One region of the Micromonospora sp. NPDC003197 genome, then DNA from elsewhere that is predicted to be linked to it. Evidence: riboswitches for the same ligand, from Rfam matches in the RefSeq annotation. Region 1 holds a riboswitch; each other region holds the start of a gene.
What was found. A riboswitch is a leader RNA that binds a small molecule or an ion and turns the genes downstream of it on or off. The one in region 1 is predicted to bind cyclic di-AMP.
Positions count from the first base shown of each region.

Region 2: another riboswitch for cyclic di-AMP. It lies ahead of ACWDV4_RS03135 (coiled-coil domain-containing protein); the one in region 1 lies ahead of ACWDV4_RS16735 (coiled-coil domain-containing protein).
Region 3: another riboswitch for cyclic di-AMP. It lies ahead of ACWDV4_RS19275 (C40 family peptidase); the one in region 1 lies ahead of ACWDV4_RS16735 (coiled-coil domain-containing protein).

Region 1 is NZ_JBSFTE010000013.1:109,122-116,597, reverse strand. Features, by position in the region: gene ACWDV4_RS16745 (HelD family protein) at 1-1,106, shown strand, start outside; gene ACWDV4_RS16740 (cation diffusion facilitator family transporter) at 1,290-2,204, shown strand; cyclic di-AMP (ydaO/yuaA leader) riboswitch at 2,351-2,478, shown strand; gene ACWDV4_RS16735 (coiled-coil domain-containing protein) at 2,483-3,589, shown strand; gene ACWDV4_RS16730 (TetR/AcrR family transcriptional regulator) at 3,655-4,221, opposite strand; gene ACWDV4_RS16725 (FAD-dependent monooxygenase) at 4,285-5,355, shown strand; gene ACWDV4_RS16720 (S8 family peptidase) at 5,462-6,712, shown strand; gene ACWDV4_RS16715 (SRPBCC family protein) at 6,873-7,334, opposite strand; gene ACWDV4_RS16710 (ArsR/SmtB family transcription factor) at 7,331-7,476, opposite strand, start outside.
Region 2 is NZ_JBSFTE010000002.1:196,157-203,632, reverse strand. Features, by position in the region: gene ACWDV4_RS03160 (DUF4383 domain-containing protein) at 1-170, opposite strand, end outside; gene ACWDV4_RS03155 (ABC-F family ATP-binding cassette domain-containing protein) at 313-2,127, opposite strand; gene ACWDV4_RS03150 (4-(cytidine 5'-diphospho)-2-C-methyl-D-erythritol kinase) at 2,335-3,291, opposite strand; gene rsmA (16S rRNA (adenine(1518)-N(6)/adenine(1519)-N(6))-dimethyltransferase RsmA) at 3,363-4,208, opposite strand; gene ACWDV4_RS03140 (TatD family hydrolase) at 4,283-5,236, opposite strand; cyclic di-AMP (ydaO/yuaA leader) riboswitch at 5,506-5,639, shown strand; gene ACWDV4_RS03135 (coiled-coil domain-containing protein) at 5,644-6,645, shown strand; gene metG (methionine--tRNA ligase) at 6,821-7,476, opposite strand, start outside.
Region 3 is NZ_JBSFTE010000016.1:110,377-117,852, reverse strand. Features, by position in the region: gene ACWDV4_RS19290 (zinc metalloprotease) at 1-602, shown strand, start outside; gene ACWDV4_RS19285 (pyridoxamine 5'-phosphate oxidase family protein) at 630-1,280, opposite strand; gene dcd (dCTP deaminase) at 1,360-1,938, shown strand; gene ACWDV4_RS19275 (C40 family peptidase) at 2,018-3,049, opposite strand; cyclic di-AMP (ydaO/yuaA leader) riboswitch at 3,062-3,202, opposite strand; gene ACWDV4_RS19270 (N-acetylmuramoyl-L-alanine amidase) at 3,449-5,476, shown strand; gene ACWDV4_RS19265 (C40 family peptidase) at 5,547-6,551, opposite strand; gene ACWDV4_RS19260 (response regulator transcription factor) at 6,807-7,451, opposite strand; gene ACWDV4_RS19255 (sensor histidine kinase) at 7,442-7,476, opposite strand, start outside.

The sequences.
Region 1 (7,476 bases):
GCAACGAGGTACGCCGGATCGGCTTCGACGGGATCTTCTCCGCACTCTGGGCCCAGGTCCGCAAGATGCGCGTCGGTCGCCTGCCCGACCAGCGGGTGTTCGAGGACGAGGTGGCCGAGCGGCCCGAATTCCGGGACTTCCTGCGCGCCTGGTGGCCCCGGCTGCACCCGTGGCATGTGCTCGGCTGGCTGGCGATGCCGGAGCGGCTGCGCGCGTACACGGCGGGAATCCTGTCCGGTGCCGAGACCCGGCTGCTCGCCGAGTCGTACCGGAATCTGGATGCGGACGGGCCGACGATCGCCGATGTCGCCCTGCTCGACGAGTTGGACGAGCTGCTCGGCAAGCCGATGAAGCGGGCCGCCCGACGCAAGCGGGACCCGTTCCAGCTCGCCGGTGGGGTACGGGAGTTGAGCACGTACGCCGACCGGCAGCGCGCCGCGCGGGCCGACCGGCAGCGGCCGGAGGACTACCGCGAGTACGCCCACGTGGTGGTGGACGAGTCGCAGGACGTCTCCCCCATGCAGTGGCGGATGATCGGCCGGCGGGGCCGGCTGGCGTCCTGGACCGTGGTGGGTGATCCGGCGCAGACCGCCTGGGCCGGCGACCCGCGTGAGCTTGCCCAGGCTCGGGACAAGGCGCTGGGCAGTCGGCCCCGGCACGAGTACACCCTCTCCACCAACTACCGCAACCCGGCAGAGATCTTCGCCGTCGCTGCGGAGGTGATCCGCGAGGTACATCCGGACCTGCCGCTGCCCACCGCCGTACGGACCACCGGGGTCGAGCCGGTCGCGCTGCGGGTGCCCGCCGCCGAGCTGCCAGAACAGGTCCGTACCGCCACCGCGCGACTGCTCGCCGAGGTGGAGGGGACGGTCGGCGTGATCACGCCGGTACCGCGCCGGACCGAGATCGCCGACTGGGTGGCGGAGCTGGCCGGACCGCGCCTACAGGTGGTCGACTGTCTCCAGGCCAAGGGCATGGAGTACGACGGGGTCGTGCTGGTCGCGCCCGGGGAGATCCGGGCCGATTCGGAGTCGGGGGTACGCACCCTCTACGTCGCCCTGTCCCGGGCCACCCAGCGGCTCACCACCATCGACCTCACCGACTGACCCGCGCCCGTCGTCCCGGCCCACCGGCGCCGCTGTTGCTGTCCTCTCCCTGTCCCCTGCTGCCCGCATGCTCTCTCTAGGTCTACCTTCTCCCTGCTTCTGCTTTGCCAGCGTTTCGCTTGCACATATTGCGATGTGAACATAAGTTGAGCCAGACGCGCGGGAGCGACGGAGGGTGGGCCGATGGGGGCTGGACACGACCACGGCGGGCAGGTGATGCGCGCCGCGGAGCGCCACCGGGGACGGCTCTGGGCCGCCTTCGCCGTGCTCGCCACGTTCATGGTCGTCGAGGCGGTCGCCGCCCTCATCACCGGGTCACTGGCCCTACTCTCCGACGCCGGGCACATGTTCACCGACGTACTCGGAATCGGCATGGCCCTGGCCGCGATCACCGCGACCCGCCGGACGACGAACGACCCGCAGCGCACCTTCGGCCTCTACCGCCTGGAGGTGCTCGCGGCGCTGGCCAACGCGGTGCTGCTCTTCGGCGTCGCGATCTACGTCCTCGTCGAGGCGGTACGCCGATTCGGTGAACCGCCACACGTGCTCGCCGGGCCGATGTTCGTCGTAGCCGTACTCGGCCTGCTGGCCAACGTCGTCGCCTTCGCCCTACTGCGCTCCGGCGCCAAGGAGAGCATCAACCTGCGCGGGGCCTACCTGGAGGTGCTCGGCGACCTGCTCGGCTCGGTCGGGGTCATCGTCGCCGCCGGCCTGATCGCGCTGACCGGCTGGTGGTGGGCCGACCCGCTGGTCGCGGTGGCCATCGGCGTCTTCATCCTGCCGCGCACCTGGCGGCTGGGCCGGGCGGCGGTACGCATCCTGGTGCAGGCTGCCCCCGAGCACCTGCACGTCCCCGCCGTGGCGGAGCGGCTCTCCGCCGTCCCCGGGGTTGCCGACGTGCACGATCTGCACGTGTGGACCCTCACCTCCGGGATGGAGGTCGCCTCCGCGCACCTCACCATCGAGCCGGGCACGGAGGTGGCACAGGTGCTCGCCGCCGCACGGGTGGCCCTGCACGACGACTTCCACATCGAACACGCGACCCTACAGGTCGAGCCGGGTACGGAGCCCGGCACCTGCGGACCGACCGGGTGGTAGGGGTCTGACGCGCCGAGATTCAGCGACGAGATTCAGCGGTGCCATTTAGCAGCGTCTTAAGTTTCCGCGTACGGTCATGATCTTTCTCGGCGCTACCGGTAGGCTCGGTCGAGGTCACCACCAGGCGGCACCGGCACCGGTGCCGGTGGTGACTGCCGCCTAATCGCCATCTGCGAACCGGGGAACCACCACTTGGGGTGCATCCGCGTCAGCGGTAGGGATCTTCCGTCCCGAACCCGTCAGCTAACCCGGTCGGCGGCTGACGGAAGGACAACTGCATGCCATTCCCGGCACCCGTACGACGAACGGCCGCCCGCATGACGGCGCTGGTGGCCGCAACGATCACGGTCTGCCTGACGGTCGCCGTACCGGCGGGCGCCGCCCCGGTAACCGCCGGGGCACCCGGCGCAACCGCCAGCGGGATGCCCCGCCTGGTCACCGCCGCTGGGCTCCTCGCCGCTCCAGACACCGCCGACCCGGAGGGCGGCAGCCCCAGCCTGCGGAAACAGCTTGAGGCGGCCTCGAAGGGCTACCTGGACGCCAAGGCGGCGCTGGACAACTCCATCAAACGACAGAAGCAGCTCGCCGAACACCTCGCGGCCATCGAGGCCGAACTGCCCACCCGGGCCGCGACCGTGGGTGAGCTGGCCGGAGCGGCCTACCGGACCGGTCGCCTCGGCACGGTGGCCGCCCTGCTCAACAGCGACTCCCCGGATGGCTTCGTGGACCGCGCGGCCACCCTCGGGATGGTCGCCAGCAGCGAGGACCGGCAACTTCGGGCGCTACTCGACACCCGCGAACGGGAGAGCCGGGCGAAGGCGGCGCTGGACAACGAGATCCGCGAGCAGCGCAAACAGGTCGCCGTCATGGCCAGCCGCAAGCAGCAGGCCGAGCGGGCCCTGGCCACCGCCGGCAGCGGCTCCCCCAGCGCTGGCGTGACCGGCAGCAACTCCTCGGCGGCGAAGCCCGCACCACGCAACTCCGACGGCTCGTGGCCAAACGAGTCGTGCAGCGTGAACGACCCCACCACCTCGGGCTGCATCACACCGCGCACCCTGCACGCGATGAACCAGGCCAAGGCCGCCGGCTTCACCCGGTACGTCTCCTGCTATCGCAGTGGCGGTTCCGGCGAGCACCCGAAGGGGCGGGCCTGCGACTTCGCCGCCCAGAAGGGTGGCTTCGGCGGGGTGGCGACCGGCGGGGACCGGACCTACGGCAACAACCTGGCGGCGTACTACGTGAACAACGCCAACCGGCTCGGGGTGCTCTACGTGATCTGGTTCAAGCAGATCTGGCTACCGAGCAGCGGCTGGAAGTCGTACAGCGGCGGCAACGGCGACCCTTCCAGCGACCACACCAACCACGTCCACCTCTCCGTGTATTGATGCGCTGAGGTTTGAGGTTAGGAAGGGCCCCTTCCTATCGCTTTTTGTATAGGAAGGGGCCCTTCCTAACCGCCGTCGGCGGCGACCAGGCCGCCCAGCAGCAGCCGGATCCCGGGTACCGGGTCGGTCTTCGTGTCGGGGAACGCCACCCCGTGCAGCACCACCCCGTCGAGGTAGTCGGCGAGCAGTCGGCCATGTCCCGCCGGATCGGTCGAGCCGATCCCCCGCAGCCACGGGATCCCCCACTCGATGATCTCGCGGTTGCCGCGCACCAGTTCCTGTTGCAGCTCGGGGCGGACCCCGGCCTCCACAAACAGCGCCAGCCGGGCCAGTGTCTGACAGCGTCCCGGGCCGGTGGCGAAGCGTACGAACTCTCCCAGCGCCCCGGCCAGCTCGTCGATGTCGGCGGGCTGGATCACGCCGGCGAACCGCTGCCATACTTCCCGGTCCAGCTCGGTCATCCGGGTCACCACCCCGGTGAGCAACGCGTCCCGGGTACGGAAGTAGTTGGACGTGGAGCCGGCCGGCAGACCGGACTCAGCATCCACCGCCCGATGGGTCAGCTGGCGCAGCCCTCGCTCGCCCAACACCCGGATGGCCGCGTCGGCGATCCGGACCTGCCTGCTCTCCATGTGGATCACCTTAGGCCACTACGACTGTAGTGCATTTACTACATCCGTAGTACGGTTCGACGCATGAGCAGAAGAGCGGGCATCATCGGGGGCGGGATCGGTGGCCTGGCCACCGGGATCATGCTGCATCGGGCCGGCTGGTCGGTACGGGTCTTCGAGCGGGCCGGCACGCCGGGCGGCACCGGCACGGCGCTGGGCATGTGGCCGGAGGCGTTGCGCGCGCTGGACGCGATGGGGCTGGGTGACGCGGTACGCGCCATCGGCACCCGACAACGCAGCGGCGATCTGCTGCGACCGGACGGCAGCCGGATCACCACCATCGACGTGGCCGCCATGGCCCGCCGCACCGGCGAGGCCGTACACCTGATCTCCCGGCCGGCGCTGCTCCGCCTGCTGGCCGAGGCGCTCCCAACAGACCTGCTCTCCCTCGACACGGAGATCTCCGACGTTGCCGCACTACAGCGGGAGTACGACGTGGTGGTGGTCGCCGACGGCATCTTCAGCCAGACCCGTACCGCCCTCTTCGGCCCGACCAGCCAGGCCCGCTACGTCGGCTGTACGGCATGGCGCGGCACGGTCGACGGTGCGATCGACACGGTGAACGAGACCTGGGGGCGCGGCAAGCGGTTCGGCATCACCCCACGCGAGGACGGGCGGACGAACTGGTTCGCCACCGTTCGCACCGCCGAGGGCGGACGCTCACCCGCAGGCGAGGTGGCTGCCCTACGCGCGCACTTCGGCGACTGGCACGAGGGGGTACGCCGGGTGTTGGCGGGCCTGCACGACGAGGCGGAGGTGTTGCGGCACGACATCTACGATCTCCATCCACCGCTGCCCACCTTCGTACGAGGCAACGCCGTGGTGGTCGGCGACGCCGCGCACGCGATGACTCCCGACCTTGGTCGGGGCGCGTGCGAGGCGCTGGTCGACGCGGTGACCTTGGCTGGCCACCTGGACCGAGCGCCGGACGTCCGGTCGGCGCTGGCGGCGTACGACCAGGAACGCCGTCGACCGGTGCAGCGCCTGGCCCGACTGGCCCGGACCATGAACCGGATGACCCAGGTACGTCGGTTCGTCCCGCTTCGGGATATCGCGGTACGCGCCGCACTGGCGGTCGGCGGCCCGCCGAGCTGAGACGTTAGGAAGGGCCCCTTCCAAGGCAAAAAGCGATAAGAAGGGGCCCTTCCTAACACTTGGCAGACCGACCCTAGACATAGGGGTACATCAATAGAATTGGGGGATGACACTCTCCCACAGCCCTCGACCGAGACTGGGCGCCCGGGGCGTCCTCGGCGTCCTGGCCACCACGATCATGGTTTTGTCCAGCACGATGGTCGCCGGTTCGGCGACGGCAGCAAGCAGCCGCGCCGAGATCGGCGACGCCGGCACCGCCACCGCGATCCCGGGCAGCTACATCGTCGTACTCACCGACAGCGCCGTCGGCGGCAAAGCCGGCACCCGACAGGCCGAACTCTCCGCCACCGCCAGCAGCCTGGCCGGCCGCTACGGCGGCACCCTGGGCCGGGTGTACGGCGATGCGCTCAACGGATTCCAGGTCCACCTGACCGAGTTTGCGGCCCGCCGACTGGCGCAGGATCCCGCGGTGGCCTACGTCGAACAGGACCGCACGGTGCAACCGACCACCGTCCAGACCAACGCGCCATGGAACCTGGACCGGATCGACCAGCCGGCCCTCCCGATGAACTCGACGTACAGCTTCACCAGTGCGGGCACCGGGGTGAAGGCGTACATCATCGACAGCGGGGTGCAGATCGGCCACCAGGACTTCGGCGGACAGGCGATCTACGGGTACGACGCGGTCGACGGTCTGCCGCCGGCCAACGACTGTACGGGGCACGGCACGCACGCGGCCGGCACGGTCGGCGGGACGTGGTGGGGCGTGGCCAAGGATGTCGTACTGGTCGCCGTCAAGGTGTTCGACTGCGGTGTACCCGGTCAACTCTCCACGGTCATCGCCGGCATCAACTGGGTCACCGCCGACCATCTCCCCGGCCAGCCGGCCGTGGCCAACCTGGGCGTGCAGACCAGTTCCAGCAGCGCACTCAACACGGCGGTGACGAACGCCATCGCCGACGGCGTCTCCTACACGGTGGCTGCGGGCAACTCCAATGCGAACGCCTGCAACTATTCGCCTGGTTCGACTCCGACCGCGATCACCGTCGGCGCCACCGGCCCCAACGACGCTCGGGCGAGCTGGTCGAACTTCGGCCCCTGCCTGGACTTCTTCGCGCCCGGCGTGACGGTCACCTCGACCTGGTACACCAGCATCAGCGCCACCACCCCGTTGAGTGGCACGTCACAGGCCGCACCCCACCTGGCCGGCGCGGTCGCTCGGGTGCTGAGCAACAATCCGACCTGGACTCCGGCCCAGGTGCAGAGCTACCTGGTCAGCACCGCGACCATCGGCGTGGTGACCAACCCGGGCACCGGCTCACCAAACCGACTGCTCTACCTCTCCCCCACCGGCTGAGTATCGGCTCTCCCGCACCGGCTGAATCACCGATAGCGCGCCCGCCCCCGGGCCGGAGATCCGACCCGGGGGCGGGCGTCGACCATGGACGCGGCATCGGTGACACTCACGCCACCAGACGAACGGGATTCATGCCAGCGTACGAGCAAACGAGGCTCGCTCAGCTGCCGAGCAGCGTGTCGAGCTTGGTGAACGAGCTCTCCCAACCGGCGGTGGCCATCTGCACCATCTCTGCGGTGTACGGCCCCTGGCGCAGTACGAGACGGGTCTTCCCACCCTCGTCGTGGAACTCGATCCGCATGTACATGCCGGTGGTCTCCTGCTGACCGGGTACGCCCTCCCAGTCCTCGGTGCCCACGATGAGTTCGTTCTCGATGACCTCGGTGAACCGGGCGTTGACCGGCGAGGTCATGTTCGGGTCCTCATCGCTGACCATGGTGAACCGCTGGTGCCCACCGACGCGTACATCGACGTCGACGGTTTCCCGGGGCACCGAGAAGCCCACCGGCCCGAACCACTGGGCCAGTTGGTCGGGGTCGGTGAAGGCCCGGTAGACCAGCTCCCGCGGTGCGTTGAAGATCCGGGTGATGACCAGTTCCTGGTCGGGTTTCGCCTGGGTCATGACTCTTTCCCTTCGGGTTCTGCTCGGTCGGTGTGGGGTGTCGCCTGCTGGTCCTGCGCCTGCATGATCCGCCGCAGGTGGGCGTCCAGCCGTTCGAAGTTGGCGTCCCAGAACTTCCGGTACCGCTCCATCCACTGCGTCG
Region 2 (7,476 bases), on a different contig from region 1:
CCCAGATTCGCCCCCTGACCGAGGACCAGGGTGTCATCCTGGGCGAAGAACTCGGCACCGCTGTTCTCGATCACCCCGAGCACACCGAAGCCTGCCAGGTAGAGGCCGGTGAGTCCGCCGATCGCGCGGTAGATGGGGCGTGCGGGGTGGTTGACGGGGTTGTGTGCCATGGTTTCTGAGTCTCCAAGGCTGTTGCTGATGAGGGGTCGGCGCCGATTGTCCCGTACCGGGTCAGGGTGACGCCGCACACCCCCGACCCGGCGCTACCGGTGCCCCTGTCGATCGCCGCCGCCACCCGGTTCGCGGGTCGGCTCAGCTCTCCCCGACCTGCTCGGCCAGGAGCAGCCAGCTCTCCTCGACCTGTTCCCGTTCGGCCCGTACGGCGCGCAGTTGGCCGTCGAGTTCGGCGACCTTGACGTAGTCGGTGGCGTGGGTGGCGAGCTGGTCGTGCAGCTGCGCCTCCCGCTGCTCCAGCTTGCCGACCTGCCGTTCGAGGCGGGTCAGTTCCTTGCGGGCGGCCCGCAGCTCGCCGCCGGAGAGCCCCGGTTCCGTACGCTCGGGTGCCTTGGGCCGGGCTGGGCCAGCGCTTGGGGCCGGCTCCCGGGTCTCCTGTCGGGCGGCGGCGCGGGTGAGGTATTCGTCGACCCCGCCGGGCAGGTGGACCAGCCGCCCGTCGCCGAACATTCCGTAGACCGCGTCGGTGACCCGTTCGATCAGGTACCGGTCGTGGCTGGCCACGATCACCGTGCCGGGCCAGGAGTCGAGCAGGTCCTCCAGCGCGGCCAGGGTGTCGGTGTCCAGGTCGTTGGTGGGCTCGTCGAAGAGCAGCACGTTGGGCTCGGCGGCGAGCAGCCGGAGCAGTTGCAGGCGGCGGCGTTCGCCACCGGACAGGTCCGATACCGGGGTCCAGAGCCGGCGGTCGTCGAAGCCGAACGTTTCGGCGAGTTGGGAGGCGGCCAGTTCACGGTCGCCGAGAACGACCCGGCGGGCCACCTCTTCGACCGCCTCCAGCACCCGAAGCTGGCCGGGTAGTTCGGCCAGTTCCTGGGAGAGGAAGGCGGGTCGGACGGTCGACCCGGTGGTCAGCTGTCCCTGTTCGGGTTGGGTGACCCCGGCCAGCATCCGGAGCAGGGTGGTCTTGCCAGCGCCGTTGGCACCGAGGATGGCGATCCGGTCGCCGGGGCCGACCTGCCAGGTGAGGTCCTTCAGGATGACCTTCGGGCCGGCGTTGAGGGTGACGTCTTCCAGGTCGTACACCTGTTTGCCGAGCCGGGCGGTGGCCAGCCGTTGCAGCGACATGGTGTCGCGCGGCGGTGGCACGTCGGCGATGAGGGCGTTGGCGGCTTCGATCCGGAAGCGGGGCTTGGAGGTACGGGCCGGCGGGCCACGCCGCAGCCAGGCGATCTCCTTGCGGAGCAGATTCTGTCGGCGGGCCTCGGTGGCGGCGGCGACCCGTTCCCGTTCCACCCGGGCCAGGGTCCAGGCGGCGAAGCCGCCCTCGTAGACGCGTACGGTCTGGTCGGCGACCTCCCAGGTGGTGGTGCAGACCGCGTCCAGGAACCACCGGTCGTGGGTGACCACCACGAGGGCACCGCGCCGGGTGACCAGGTGTTTGGCCAGCCAGTCGACTCCGGCCACGTCGAGGTGGTTGGTGGGTTCGTCCAGGATGAGCAGGTCGGTCGTGCGGACCAGTAGCGCGGCGAGTGCCACCCGCCGCCGTTCGCCGCCGGACATCGGCCCGACCGGCTGATCCAGTCCCAGGTACGGCAGGCCCAGTCCGTCGAGGATGGCGCGGACCCCGGCGTCACCGGCCCATTCGTGTTCGGCACCGAAGCCTTCGGCCAGCCAGGCGGTGCCGAGCACCACGTCCCGGACGGTGTATTCGGGGTCGAGTTGGAGGGTTTGCGGCAGGGAGGCGACCTGGAGGTCGCGTCGGTGGGTGACCCGGCCGCTGTCCGGTTCCTCGGCGCGGGTCAGCAGCCGCAGCAGGGTGGACTTGCCGGCACCGTTGAGCCCGACCACGCCGATCCGGTCGGCGCTGTCCAGTCCGAGGGACACGTCGGTGAGCAGTTGCCCGACCGCGCCGTAGCCCTTGGACGCGCGGTCCAGGTTGACGATGTTGGCCACCACACCTGCCTTTCCCATGGTCGAGGCGCCCGCCGGGCTGGGCGGTGCCGATCATTCGGGGATCGGCGGAGGCGTCGTACGGTGACGCCGGCCCGGGAGGGCGCCTGAGTCGACAAGCCTACGCGGGGTACGCCTCGGCCGACGGGTCAGACCACCGAGGCTCCGGTCAGAGCATCCGAGCCCCGGTACAGAGCATCCGAACCTTGGTCAGACCACCCGGGCCCCGGGGACCGGCCCGTACGCGGGGTAGGCGGTCCGGCAGACCGATGAGCTGGCCAGTTCGGCGGCGATCCGCCGGGCGTGGTTCTCGTCGGCGGCGAGGAAGACGCAGGTCGGCCCGGAGCCGGAGACGATGCTGGCGAGCGCCCCGGCCGTCTCGCCGGCCGCGAGGGTCGCCGCCAGGCTGGGGCGCAGGGACAGGGCGGCGATCTGCATGTCGTTGCCGAGCGCCGCGGCGAGCACCTTCGGGTCGCGCTGCCGTAGGGCGGCGAGCAGGGAGTCCGGGTTGCCCAGCGGATCGGGGGCGTCGTGTTCGGCGCGGAGCCGGTCGAGTTCGCGGTAGACGGCGGGGGTGGAGAGGCCACCGTCGGCGGCGGCGACGACCCAGTGCCAGGTGGTGGGTCGGGCGAGGACCGGGCTGACCGCCTCGCCCCGGCCGGTTCCCAGCGCGGTACCGCCGTGCAGCAGGAAGGGCACGTCGGAGCCGAGGCCGGCGGCGATCGCCGCCAGTTCTTCGCGGGCCAGGTTGGTGCCCCACAGGGTGTCGCAGGCGACCAGCGTGGCGGCGGCGTCGGCGCTGCCGCCGGCCAGTCCGCCGGCGAGCGGGATCTGCTTGCGCAGGTGCAGCCGGGCGTGGGCGGGCACCCCGGCGTACGCGGCCAGGGCTCGGGCCGCCCGGATGACCAGGTTCGACTCGTCGAGGGCCAGTTCGCCGGTGCCTTCGCCCGCCATGGTGAGGGTGAGGGTGTCCCCGCGTCGGGCGGTCAGCTCGTCATAGCTGGAGATCGCGTGGTAGACGGTGGTCAGTTCGTGGTAGCCGTCGGGGCGTACCGGGCCGACACCGAGGTGCAGGTTGATCTTTGCAGGTACCCGTACCTTGACCGGGCCGGCCGCGCCCCGTCGCTGCTGATCGTCATCGTCGTCCGGCCGCCACGCCTCGGTCACGGGACGATGCCCAGGAGCCGGGGCCGGATGTCGGATGGTTGCGCAGACCTCGTCATGGGCACCGCGACAGCCTACTCGGCACCTGACGTACCCGATGGAGCCGACGCGGCGATCGCGGCGAACTGCTCCACGGTGAGTGACTCACCCCGGGCGCTGGGGTCGACCCCCGCCGTGACCAGGGCCTCAGCCGCCCGGTCGGCACCGCCGGCCCAGCCGGCGAGGGCGGCCCGCAGGGTCTTACGGCGCTGCGCGAACGCCGCGTCCACCACCGCGAAGACCCGGGACCGGGGTACGTCCGGTCGGGGCGGCTCGCGCCGGGTGAAGGCGACCAGCCCGGAGTCGACGTTGGGCACCGGCCAGAACACGTTGGGCGGCACCTTCCCGGCGCTGCGGGCGGCGGCGTACCAGGCGAGTTTGACCGACGGAATGCCGTAGACCTTGGATCCGGGGCCGGCGATCAGTCGGTCGGCCACCTCCTTCTGCACCATCACCAGGCCATGCCGCAGGCTGGGCAGCTCGGCCAGCAGGTGCAGTACGACCGGCACCGCCACGTTGTAGGGCAGGTTCGCGACCAGCGCGGTCGGCGCCGGGTCGGCCAGGTCGGCGGCGGTGACCCGCAACGCGTCGGCCCGGTGCACGGTCAGCCGCCCGGCGACGTCCGGCCCGCAGTGCTCGGCCACGGTCTGCGGCAACGCCTCGGCCAGCACCGGATCGATCTCCACGGCGTGTACGTGCGCCACGGCGGGCAGCAGCGCCAGGGTGAGCGACCCGAGTCCCGGGCCGACCTCCACCGCCACGTCGTCGGGGCTCACTCCGGCGGCGGTCACGATGCGCCGGACCGTGTTCGGGTCGTGCACGAAGTTCTGCCCAAGCTTCTTGGTCGGGGTCACGCCCAGCCGCGCAGCCAGCTCCCGAATCTCCCCGGGGGTTAGGAAGGGCCCCTTCTTATCGCTTTCTGCAGGTAAAGGGTCCCTTCCTAACCCTTGTGGCGTCACCATGGGCCGAAGACCCGCTCGCCGGTGGCGGAGATCGCCGTACACAACTCGGTCAGGTCCGACCCGGTGGTCTCGGCCAACGACCGGACGGTGAGCGGAATCAGGTACGACCCGTTGGGCCGGCCCCGGTGCGGTGTCGGCGTGAGGTAGGGCGCGTCGGTTTCGACCAGCAGTTGGTCCAGCGGGGTGATCCGGGCGGCTTCCCGCAGTGCGTGGGCGCTGGCGAAGGTGACCGTGCCGGCGAAGCTGAGCACGTACCCCCGACGGACGCACTCAGCGGCGAACTCGGCGTCGCCAGAGAAGCAGTGCAGCACCACGGTCTGCGGGGCACCCTCCTCGTCGAGGACCCGCAGCACGTCGGCGTGTGCGTCCCGGTCATGGATCACCAGGGGTTTGTCGTACCGCTTGGCGATGGCGATGTGGGCCCGGAAGCTCAACTCCTGGGCGGCCCGCCCCTCGTCGCCGGTACGGAAGAAGTCCATCCCGGTCTCGCCGATGCCGCGTACCCGCTCCTCGGCGGCGAGCGCCTCGATCTGGCGCAGCGCCTCGTCCAGGTCATCGAGTCGGGGTGCCTCGTTGGGGTGCAGTGCGACGGTGGCGACGACTGCCCGATGTTGTCGGGCCACCTCGGCCCCCCAGCGGGACGAGGCCACGTCGACTCCGACCTGTACCAGTCGGTCGACTCCGACCCCGGCGGCCACCTCGATCATGGCGGCGACCGGGTCACCCGTTCCGGCCGCGACCGGGTCGCCGGCTCCGGCCGGTCCGCCAACCGGTTCAGCGCCAGCCAGGCCGCTGACGGACCCGGCCTCGGCCACGGTGATGTCCAGGTGGGTGTGGCTGTCGATCACCGTACGGGGCAGCGGCTCGGGTGGGGTGGGAAACTCCCCCGCCCGGCGCGCGGCGCGTTGGCGGCGGGACTCGGTTTGATCGCTCATCCCCGTCAGCATCACATATCCAGCTACGCCGTCCGGCGCAACCAGCCTTCAGCGGAGCTTGGCCGCCAATCGAAAACGGAATGGCGATGCCACGGGTCCACTGCACACATTGGTCGACGTTACGACAGATCGATATGTCAGCGAGCCGACACAGAGCGAGACGGTTACCGAAAGGCGCTGGCTGATAACGCTTTTCTCGGGTCGTCGGCGAAATAGATAGCCCACTGGGGTGTCGGGTAGGCTCGCTGGCGGCAATCGCCAGAAGGCACGATCAGGTGCCGGCGAGGCTGCCGCCTAATCGCCTGACCGGGCGAATCGGGGAACCGTGTTCGTGGGGTGAATCCGCAGTAGCGGTAGGGGCCACTTCCGCCTCGAACCCGTCAGCTAACCCGATCGGCGGCCGACGGAAGGAAGGTATCTTGACCGCACCCCTGCGCGGTTGGCTGACGACGATACTGGCGCTACTCGCCGCTGTGGCCCTGGTGGCACCCGCCGAGCGGGCCTGGGCAGAACCCAACGAGAACCCCAACGAGACCGAGACGCCGCTGCTCCGTGACGTGATCGAGTCGACCAACCGGGGATACATCCAGGCGAAGGCCAAGCTGGATCAGTCGAAGCGGCGGCAACAGGCTCTCAACCTCGAACTCCAGAAGGCCCAGGAGCGGCTCGATCTGCTCACCCCGCAGGTGGCGCAGATCGCGGCCCAGTCCTACCGCCAGGGCAGGCTTGGCGCGCTCGCCGTAATGCTGGAGAGTGACAGCCCCGACTCGTTCGTCCAGCGGGTGAGCCGGCTGGACGAGCTGAACCGGCTCAACGACCGGAAGCTGCGCGAACTCACCGAGGCCCGGGACATCGCCGAACGCGCCAAGGCCCAGCTCGATGCCGAGATCACCGAGCAGAACAAGCAGTTGACCATCATGACCAAGCAGAAGAAGGAAGCGGAGAAGGCGCTAGCGCTGGTCGGCGGGATGAGCCTGACCAAGGGGTTCGTCACCGCGACCTCGCCGGTGGCCAAGGCCGCTCCGCGTACGGCCAGCGGCGACTGGCCGAGCGAGTCGTGCAACCAGGACGACCCGACGACCTCCGGCTGCATCACGCCGCGCACGATGCACATGTACAAGGAGGTCAAGAAGGCCGGGTTCAACCGGTTCGTGGGCTGCTACCGATCGGGTGGCCCGTACGAGCACCCGAAGGGCCGCGCCTGCGACTGGTCGTTGATCAACCGGGGCTTCGTCTCGGCACAGAACCAGGACCAACGGATGTATGGCAACAACCTCACCGCGTTCCTGGTCCGTAACGCCGACCGGCTCGGCATCTACTACGTGATCTGGTACAAGCAGATCTGGATGCCGGCGACCGGCTGGAGTTCGTACAGCGGGGCGAGCGATCACACCGACCACGTACACGTGTCGATGCTTTGACTCCCGGCCGGGCGCGGCGACCGCGCCCGGCCGACGGCAGACCGAAACGTCAGCGGGACGAAGTATCGGTGGACCAAACGAAGCGGCCCGCTCCCGGGTAGATCCAGGGAGCGGGCCGCTTTCGTCGTAGCAGGGGTCGGAATGGTCAGCCGCCTCGTCGCAGCCTGGACTGTCGTCAGCCGCTGAGGCGGGCGAGTTCCTCCTCGACGATCGACGGGTCGAGCTTGCGGAAGACCGGCTTCGGTGCGGCCAGCGGTCGACCAGCCTCCACCGGTACGGACTCCCAGCGCGCACCGATCGTGTAGTCACCGGTCAGCACCGGGTACGCCGGCCCGCCGTCGAGGTCCTCGACCTCCACGATGGACGGCATCGGGGCGTGTACGCCGGTGCCGCCGAGCAGTTCGTGGATCTTCTGCGCGGAGTGCGGCAGGAACGGCGTGAGCAGCGTGTTGGCGTCGCTGACCACCTGCAACGCGACGTGCAGGATGGTGCCCATCCGGGGCTTGTCCTCGTCGCTCTTGAGCTTCCACGGTGCCTGGTCGGAGAGGTAGCGGTTGGCCTCGGCGACCACCCGCATCGCCTCGCCGATCGCCGCCTTCTGCCGGTGCTTGGCGATCAGGTCACCGACGGTGGCGAAGCCGGCCCGGGCGACGGCCAGCAGCGCCTCGTCCGCCTCGGTGAGCCCGGCGGCGTCGATCGCCGGGATCGCGCCGAAGTTCTTCGCCGCCATCGAGATCGACCGGTTGACCAGGTTGCCCCAGCCGGCGACCAGTTCGTCGTTGTTGCGGCGCAGGAACTCGGCCCAGGTGAAGTCGGTGTCGTTGCTCTCCG
Region 3 (7,476 bases), on a different contig from region 1:
CGATGATCAACTCCCAGATCAACGTGCTCAACCAGGCCTACGCAGGTGGGACCGGCGGCGCGGTCACCGCCTTCGCCTTCCAGTTGCAGAGCATCAACCGTGTCACCAACACGGCCTGGTACCCAATCGTCTACGGCTCGTCGGCGGAACGCCAGATGAAGAGTCAGCTCCGACAGGGCGGCAAGAACACGCTGAACATCTACCTCGGCGAACTCAGCGACAACCTGCTCGGCTGGGCGACATTCCCGAAGAACAACCTGGACACCTACGACGGCGTGGTGGTGCTGAGCGAGTCGCTGCCGAGCGGCACCGCGACCAACTACAACCTGGGTGACACCGGCACCCACGAGGTCGGCCACTGGCTGAACCTCTACCACACCTTCCAAGGTGGCTGCTCCGGCTCTGGCGACCAGGTCTCGGACACCCCGGCCGAGGCTTCCGCCGCCTACCAGTGCCCGACCGGGCGGAACACGTGCAGCTCGACCGGTGTAGACCCGATCCACAACTTCATGGACTACACCTACGACTCCTGCATGTACGAGTTCACGACCGGCCAGGCGACCCGAATGCTGAACGCCTGGAACGCCTACCGCGCTCCGTAAAGATCTGATCCAGCGGTGCCGGCTCGGTCAACGGGCCGGCACCGGCGCGTACCCCGGGATTATCGACTCGTATTCAGGGACCGCGAGCCGGTGGATCCGCCGGCTGCGGCGCGTCGCCAGGCCCGAGCTGTTCATCCGGTTGCGGCCCCCGGCCGGATCGAACCACACCTGTACGGCGGGCCGGCCGGACCCACCACCGCCGCCGAACGCGCTCGCACCGTTGCCGTTGCCGTAACTGTCGCCGTTGCCGTCACTGTCGCCGTTGCCGACGCTGTTGCCGTGCCGGGACAGCATCGCCACGTCGACGGTGAACTCGAACAGTCGCCAGTCGACCTGCGGTGCGGCCCGTGCGCTGTCGGCAAGCCGGGCGACCCGGGCCTGGTCGGTGACAGGACGAGCCCGCCCCGCGACGTACGCCTCGTCGTCGCTCTCCTCCGGCGGGAAGGAGTGCAGCGCGTAGCGACCGTCGCGTTCGAGATCGCGCCGTTTCGGCGAGTCGACGATGAAGCAGAACAGCCCCTCGTCGGTGATCACAGGCGAGACCGGGTGGACGCGAGGGCCGCCGTCGGCCCGGACAGTGGCCAGGTAGCCGAAGCCTGGCCCGTACTGCTGTATGAGTGAGCGGATCGCGGCGGCGAGCCGGGGATCGTCAGTGGCGAATTCGGACCAGGAAGCCATGGGATCATCCTATCGAACATATGTTCGAGATCGGTAGTGCGACGCCGCTGGTCAGACGGGAGGTCGCTATGGTGGCACGATGCTGCTCTCCGACCGTGACCTCGTCAGCGAGATCAAGGCGGGCGCCTTGGCGCTGGAACCGTTCGAGCCGGCGCTGGTTCAGCCGTCCAGCATCGACGTACGCCTCGACCGGCTGTTTCGGGTGTTCAACAACCACCTCTACACGCACATCGACCCGTCCCGGCAACAGGACGACCTGACCTCGGTGGTCGACGTGCCCGACGGTGAGCCGTTCGTGCTACACCCGGGCGAGTTCGTGCTCGCCTCCACGCTGGAGGTGATCTCCCTCGGCGATCAGCTCGCCGGGCGGCTGGAGGGCAAGTCGAGCCTGGGCCGGTTGGGTCTGCTCACCCACTCGACCGCGGGCTTCATCGACCCCGGCTTCTCCGGTCACGTCACGTTGGAACTGTCCAACGTCGCCAACCTGCCGATCACCCTCTGGCCGGGCATGAAGATCGGCCAGTTGTGCATCTTCCGGCTCTCGTCCCCGGCCGAGCACCCGTACGGCTCCGAGGTGTACGGCTCGCGCTACCAGGGGCAGCGGGGGCCGACGCCGAGCCGGTCCTGGCAGAACTGGCGGACCTGGCCAACCCGCTGACGCGTACCACGGGTGTTAGGAAGGGGCCCTTCCTATGCAAAATGCGATAGGAAGGGGCCCTTCCTAACACCAAAAACCGTTAGCCTGGGCGGCCGTAGCTGTGCACGCCGCCGTCGACCTTGCGCATCCTGACCTTGTCGCCGCTGGTGGGGGCATGCACCACCCAACCGTTGCCGACGTAGATGCCGACGTGCGCGAGGTTGCTGTAGAAGACCAGGTCACCTGGGCGTAGCTCGGCACGGCTCACGTGCGGCATCATCGCCCGTTGCCGGGCCGCGTTGTGCGGCAGCGTAACGCCGGCCTGCTGCCAGGCCCGCAGGGTCAGGCCCGAGCAGTCGTACGAGTTGGGTCCGGCCGCACCCCACACGTAGGGCTTACCGATCTGGGCGCAGGCGAACTTGACCACCTGCCCGATCGAGCCGCCCGGGTAGGTCGCGGGGCAGGGGGCCGGTCGGAGCACGCCACCGCCACCGTTGCCGTACGCCACCAGGCGCAGCTTCTGCAGCCGGGCGACCTCGGCGTCGATCTCCTTCTTCTTCGCCGCCAGCTCAGCCTCGGTCCGGGTGAGCTGGGCGACCAGCACGTCCAGCGGCCCCTTCTGCGCGGCGTACTTGTTCTTCAGGTCGACCACGGCCTGGATGTCGTGCTGCTGCTGGCGAGCGAACTGGTCGAGCACGCCGAGCTGGTCCATGAGGCTGGTGGGTGAGCCGGTGGCAAGGATGGCGTTGAGGGTGGAGGCGTTGTTGCCCTTGTACGCCTGGACGGCCAGCTCGCTGACCTTCCCCATCGCCTCGTCGACCTGGCGTTGCAGCGGCTGGATCTTCTTGCCCAGCGCGTCGGCCTGCTTCTTCTTGACGGCCAAATCCTGGCGGGTGGCGTTGTGCTTTTCGATGATCGGTTCCAGCTTCGCCCACGCCTTGTCGATCTGATTCTCGATCTCGGTCACCGACGGCTCGGCGTGGGCCGGGGTCGCGCCAACGAGCACGACGGCGATGCTGGCGATCGCGGCGAGCGTGGCGGTGAACAGGGACCGACGGGTAGGTGGCATCGCCGGTTCTCGGTCGGCGTGCACCGACCCGAACGGGCGCAACCGGGGGGCATGATGTGCCACCGGTGTCCGTACTCCTTCTTCCTGACCGCCTACCGAGTTAGCTGACGGGTTCGGGCGGGAAGATGTGCGCCCTACCGCGGATCGCGGATTCACCCCAAATGGATCACGTGGGTCCCCGGTTCGATCTTGCGAACGATTCGGCGGTATCGAGCCGACGTCGCCCCGGGTGGACGAACTGCCCTCGTCTCGACCGTCCCCAACCTAAGGAAGTGCACTACCAGGGCGCAACCCGAACCGGCAAGATAATTCGCTTCGTACAGCCATCGGTCACTAAGGGTGGACTTCGGGCGGCAGATGCGAAGAAATCTTTCACTTCGATCGCCGTTCTCGCAAGCCATTGACGAACCACCCCTGGGCGAGTGAGGGTGACCAATGAGTCATCCCCCGAATGGAGGTTCGATGCACCGTCCGAAAGTACCGCTGAGCAGCCGGATACTGCTCAGTACCGCGATAGTCGGCGCGGCGACGCTCGTCACCGCCGCGCCCACGTCCGCCGCCGCGACCGTACCCACCACCGCCAACGCACCGGTCGACTCCCGACAGCAGGACTACGCCACCGCCGCCAGCGACTACGGCGTACCGGAGAGCGTCCTGCTGGGAGTTTCCTATCTCCAGTCCCGCTGGGACACCAACGCCGGCACCCCCAGCACCGCCGGCGGCTACGGCCCGATGCACCTCACCGACGCCGCCCACGTGGCCAGCCTGCCCACCTCCGGCGGTCACCACGACTCGGAGGAAGACCCGCGCGGCGACGAATCCCGGCGGTCACTGGCCCGCCAGCACCCCAGCGTGGCCACTCCGGACAGCGCAGCGCTACGCACCCTGGGCGCCGCCGCCACGCTCACCAGCACCGGGGCGGAGTCGCTACGTACCGACGCGCGGGCGAACATCCGGGGCGGCGCAGCGCTGCTGTCGTCGTACCAGAAGGCCCTGGCCGGACCGGCGGGAAGCGCGAGCGACCCGGCGGCCTGGTACGGCGCGGTGGCCCGGTACTCCGGTGCGGAGACCAGCGACGCCGCCGCGGCCTTCGCCGACGAGGTCTACGCCACCATCCGTACGGGTGTCAGCCGGGTCACCGACGACGGGCACCGGATCACCCTCGCCGCGCACCCCGAGCTCGACCCGGTCCGGGCCTGGCTGGCGAAGCTCGGCCTGCGCACGCCCGCCCGCCCGGACGGGCTCGAATGCCCGACCACCATCTCCTGCGAGTGGCTGCCCGCCCCCTACCAGCTGCTCGGCGACGGCACCGACCCGGGCAACTACGGCAACCACGACAAGGGCAACCGGCCGACGCAGCAGAAGATCGAGTACATCCTCATCCACGACGCCGAGGGCTACTTCGACAGCACCACCCGGCTGGCCCAGGACCCGGAGTGGGTGAGCTGGCACTACACGATGCGCTCGGTGGACGGCCACACCGCCCAACACCTGAAGACGAAGGACGTCGGCTGGCACGCCGGCAACTGGTACGTCAACGCCAAGGCGGTCGGCATCGAGCATGAGGGCTTCGCCGCCCAGGGCACCTGGTACACCGAGGCGATGTACCGCAGCTCGGCCAAGCTGGTGAGCTACCTGGCCAAGAAGCACAATGTGCCGCTGGACCGGCAGCACATCATCGGCCACGACAACGTGCCGGGCACCGTGCCGGGCACCGTCCGGGGGATGCACTGGGACCCGGGCCCGTACTGGGACTGGTCGCACTACTTCGACCTGCTGGGGGCACCGATCCGGGGCACCGGCACGCCGCGTACCGGCCTGGTCACGCTCGACCCGGACTTCGCCACCAACCGGCCGAACTTCTACGGCTGCGCCAAGTCACCGCCGGCCTCGCCGACCGAGCCCTGCCCCTCGCGTGGCTCGTCCTCGGTGATCCTGCACAGTGCGCCCAGCCCGGACGCGCCGCTGGTCAACGACATCGCGCTGCGGCCGGACGGCACCCCGAACACGATGCAGATCTCCGACCACGGGGCGCGGGGTTCGACGGGCCAGACGTACGCCATCGCCGACCGGCAGGGCGACTGGACCGCGATCTGGTACCTCGGGCAGAAGGCGTGGTTCCACAACCCGGCCTCGGCCCCGACCGCCAAGTGGTCGGTCGGCCTGGTCGTGACCCCCAAGCCGGGCAAGGCCACCATCCCGGTGTACGGGCGGGCCTACCCGGAGCAGGCCGCCTACCCGGCCGGGGTGCCGTACCAGACGATCACCCCGCTGCAGTACACGCTCTCCGCCGGGCAGCGGTACGCGGTCGGGGACGTGCTACCGGGCGAGTACTACCGGGCCTCGACGTTCGAAGGGACGTCCCCTGGTGACTTCACGGTGATCCGGGGCGAGAACCGGTACGTCCAGATCCAGTTCGGTCATCGCATCATGTTCGTCAACCTCGACGACGTGCAGATCCTGCCGTCGCCGATCGGCGCGCCGCGCTGAGTTGTTCTTGGATGTTAGGAAGGGCCCCTTGCTATGCAAAAAGCGATAGCAAGGGGCCCTTCCTAACACCTCAGCCGATGCGGCGGTACGCCGTCACCGACTTACCGAAGCTACCCACCGAGGCCACCGTCACGTTCTGGCCGACCGTCGGCGCGTGGACCATCAACCCGTTGCCGATGTAGAGGCCGACGTGGCTCGGGAAGAAGACCAGGTCACCCGGACGCGCCTCAGCGCGGGTGACGCCCCTACCCATCGTGATCTGGTCGCCCGTGTAGTGGGGCAGGTAGATCCCGGCCTTGCCGAAGGCGTACTGGGTCAGCCCGGAGCAGTCGAACGAGTTCGGCCCGGTCGCACCCCACACGTACGGGTCGCCCACCTGGGCGCAGGCGGTCTCGATCGCGATCCGCGCGGCGGAGGTGACCACCCCGTTGATCGTCGGACAGTTGGCAACCTTGACAACCGTCTTCGGCATCATGGCCTTCAACTTCGTGACCTCGGCGTCGATCTCCTTCTTCTTGCCGGCCAGTTCGGCCTCCTGCCGGGCCCCCTGCGCGATCAGGTTGTCGAGCCGCGTCTTCTCGGCGTTGTACTTGTCCCGGATGGTTACCACATCCGCGATCTGCCGCCGCTCGTGCTCGTTCAACAGATTGAGATAGGTCAGCTGATCGGCCAGCGTGGTGGGGTTACCGGTCGTCAACAATGCGTTCAGGTTGGACGACGGACCGCTCTTGTAGAACCGCACCGCCAGGCCACCGACGCGGCTCAACGCCTCGTCGACCTGAAGGGAAAGGGGCTGGATCTTCTTTTCCAGCTCCGCCGCCTTCTTCTGGTTGGCCTTCAGGTCGACGCGCACCTTGTTGTACTGCTCGATGACGCCCTCGAGTTCTTCCCACTTCTTCTCGATCTGCGCATCGATTTCTTCCGGGGTGGGCGCGGCCTGCGCCTGCGCGGCGGGCACCAGGCCAACACAAGCCGCTGCGACTATTGCCGCCAGACGGTGCAAGACCCGACGCGCGGCGTTACGACGGGTGGATACCTGCTCCGGCGTACGAGGATGGGATGGCCGACTTCGCACCGGCGCGACTCCTTCGTGACCGACCGCCGGGCGCCTCGCGGAGGGGGAAGCTGAGGCCGACTATCCGCAAACGGTCGGTGCCCCACATTAGGGAAGGTTCGGCTGTGAATCAAGGTGAGAGGTCCTATTTCGACCTCGGCATAATGATTCGACGTCATGACGATTCAATGTCGTCACGATTCGTAGTCGGGCCAATCCACAACTCGTATCCAGTCCAATCCCACCCATGTCCGACTCTGCACCAGCACCGCCGCACTAGCTGCCGAGGTAGCGCAGCACCGCGAGCACCCGGCGGCTGTAGCCGGTCACATGCGCCAGGCCGAGCTTGTCGAAGATCGCGTTGACGTGTTTCTCGACCGCGCTCTGCGACACGTGCAACTGGGCCGCGATATGGGCGTTGGTGCAGCCCTGTGCCATGTGCTCCAGCACGTCCCGCTCCCTGGGAGTGAGGGCGGCCAACGGATCGACCCGGGTCGTACGAGCGAGCAGTTGACGTACCACCTCCGGATCGAAGGCGGCCCCGCCCGCGCCCACCCGATCCAGCGCGTCCAGGAACTCACCGACTTGGACCACCCGGTCCTTCAACAGGTATCCCACCCCGCTGGCGGTGCCACCGATCAGCTCGGCGGCGTAGCGCTTCTCGACGTACTGGGACAGCACCAGCACCCCGACAGCGGGCCAGCGGCGGCGGATCTCCAACGCCGCCCGCAGCCCCTCGTCGGTGTGGGTGGGCGGCATCCGTACGTCGACCACGATGAGGTCGGGTGGGTCGGCGGCGACGGCGGCCAACAACTGTTCGGCGTCGCCCACTGCGGCCAGGACCTCGTGCCCCTCGTCGGTGAGCAGCCGGACCAGTCCTTCGCGCAGCAGGGCCGAGTCTTCGGCGAGGATCAGACGCATGGCAGCTCCGCGGTGATCGTGGTCG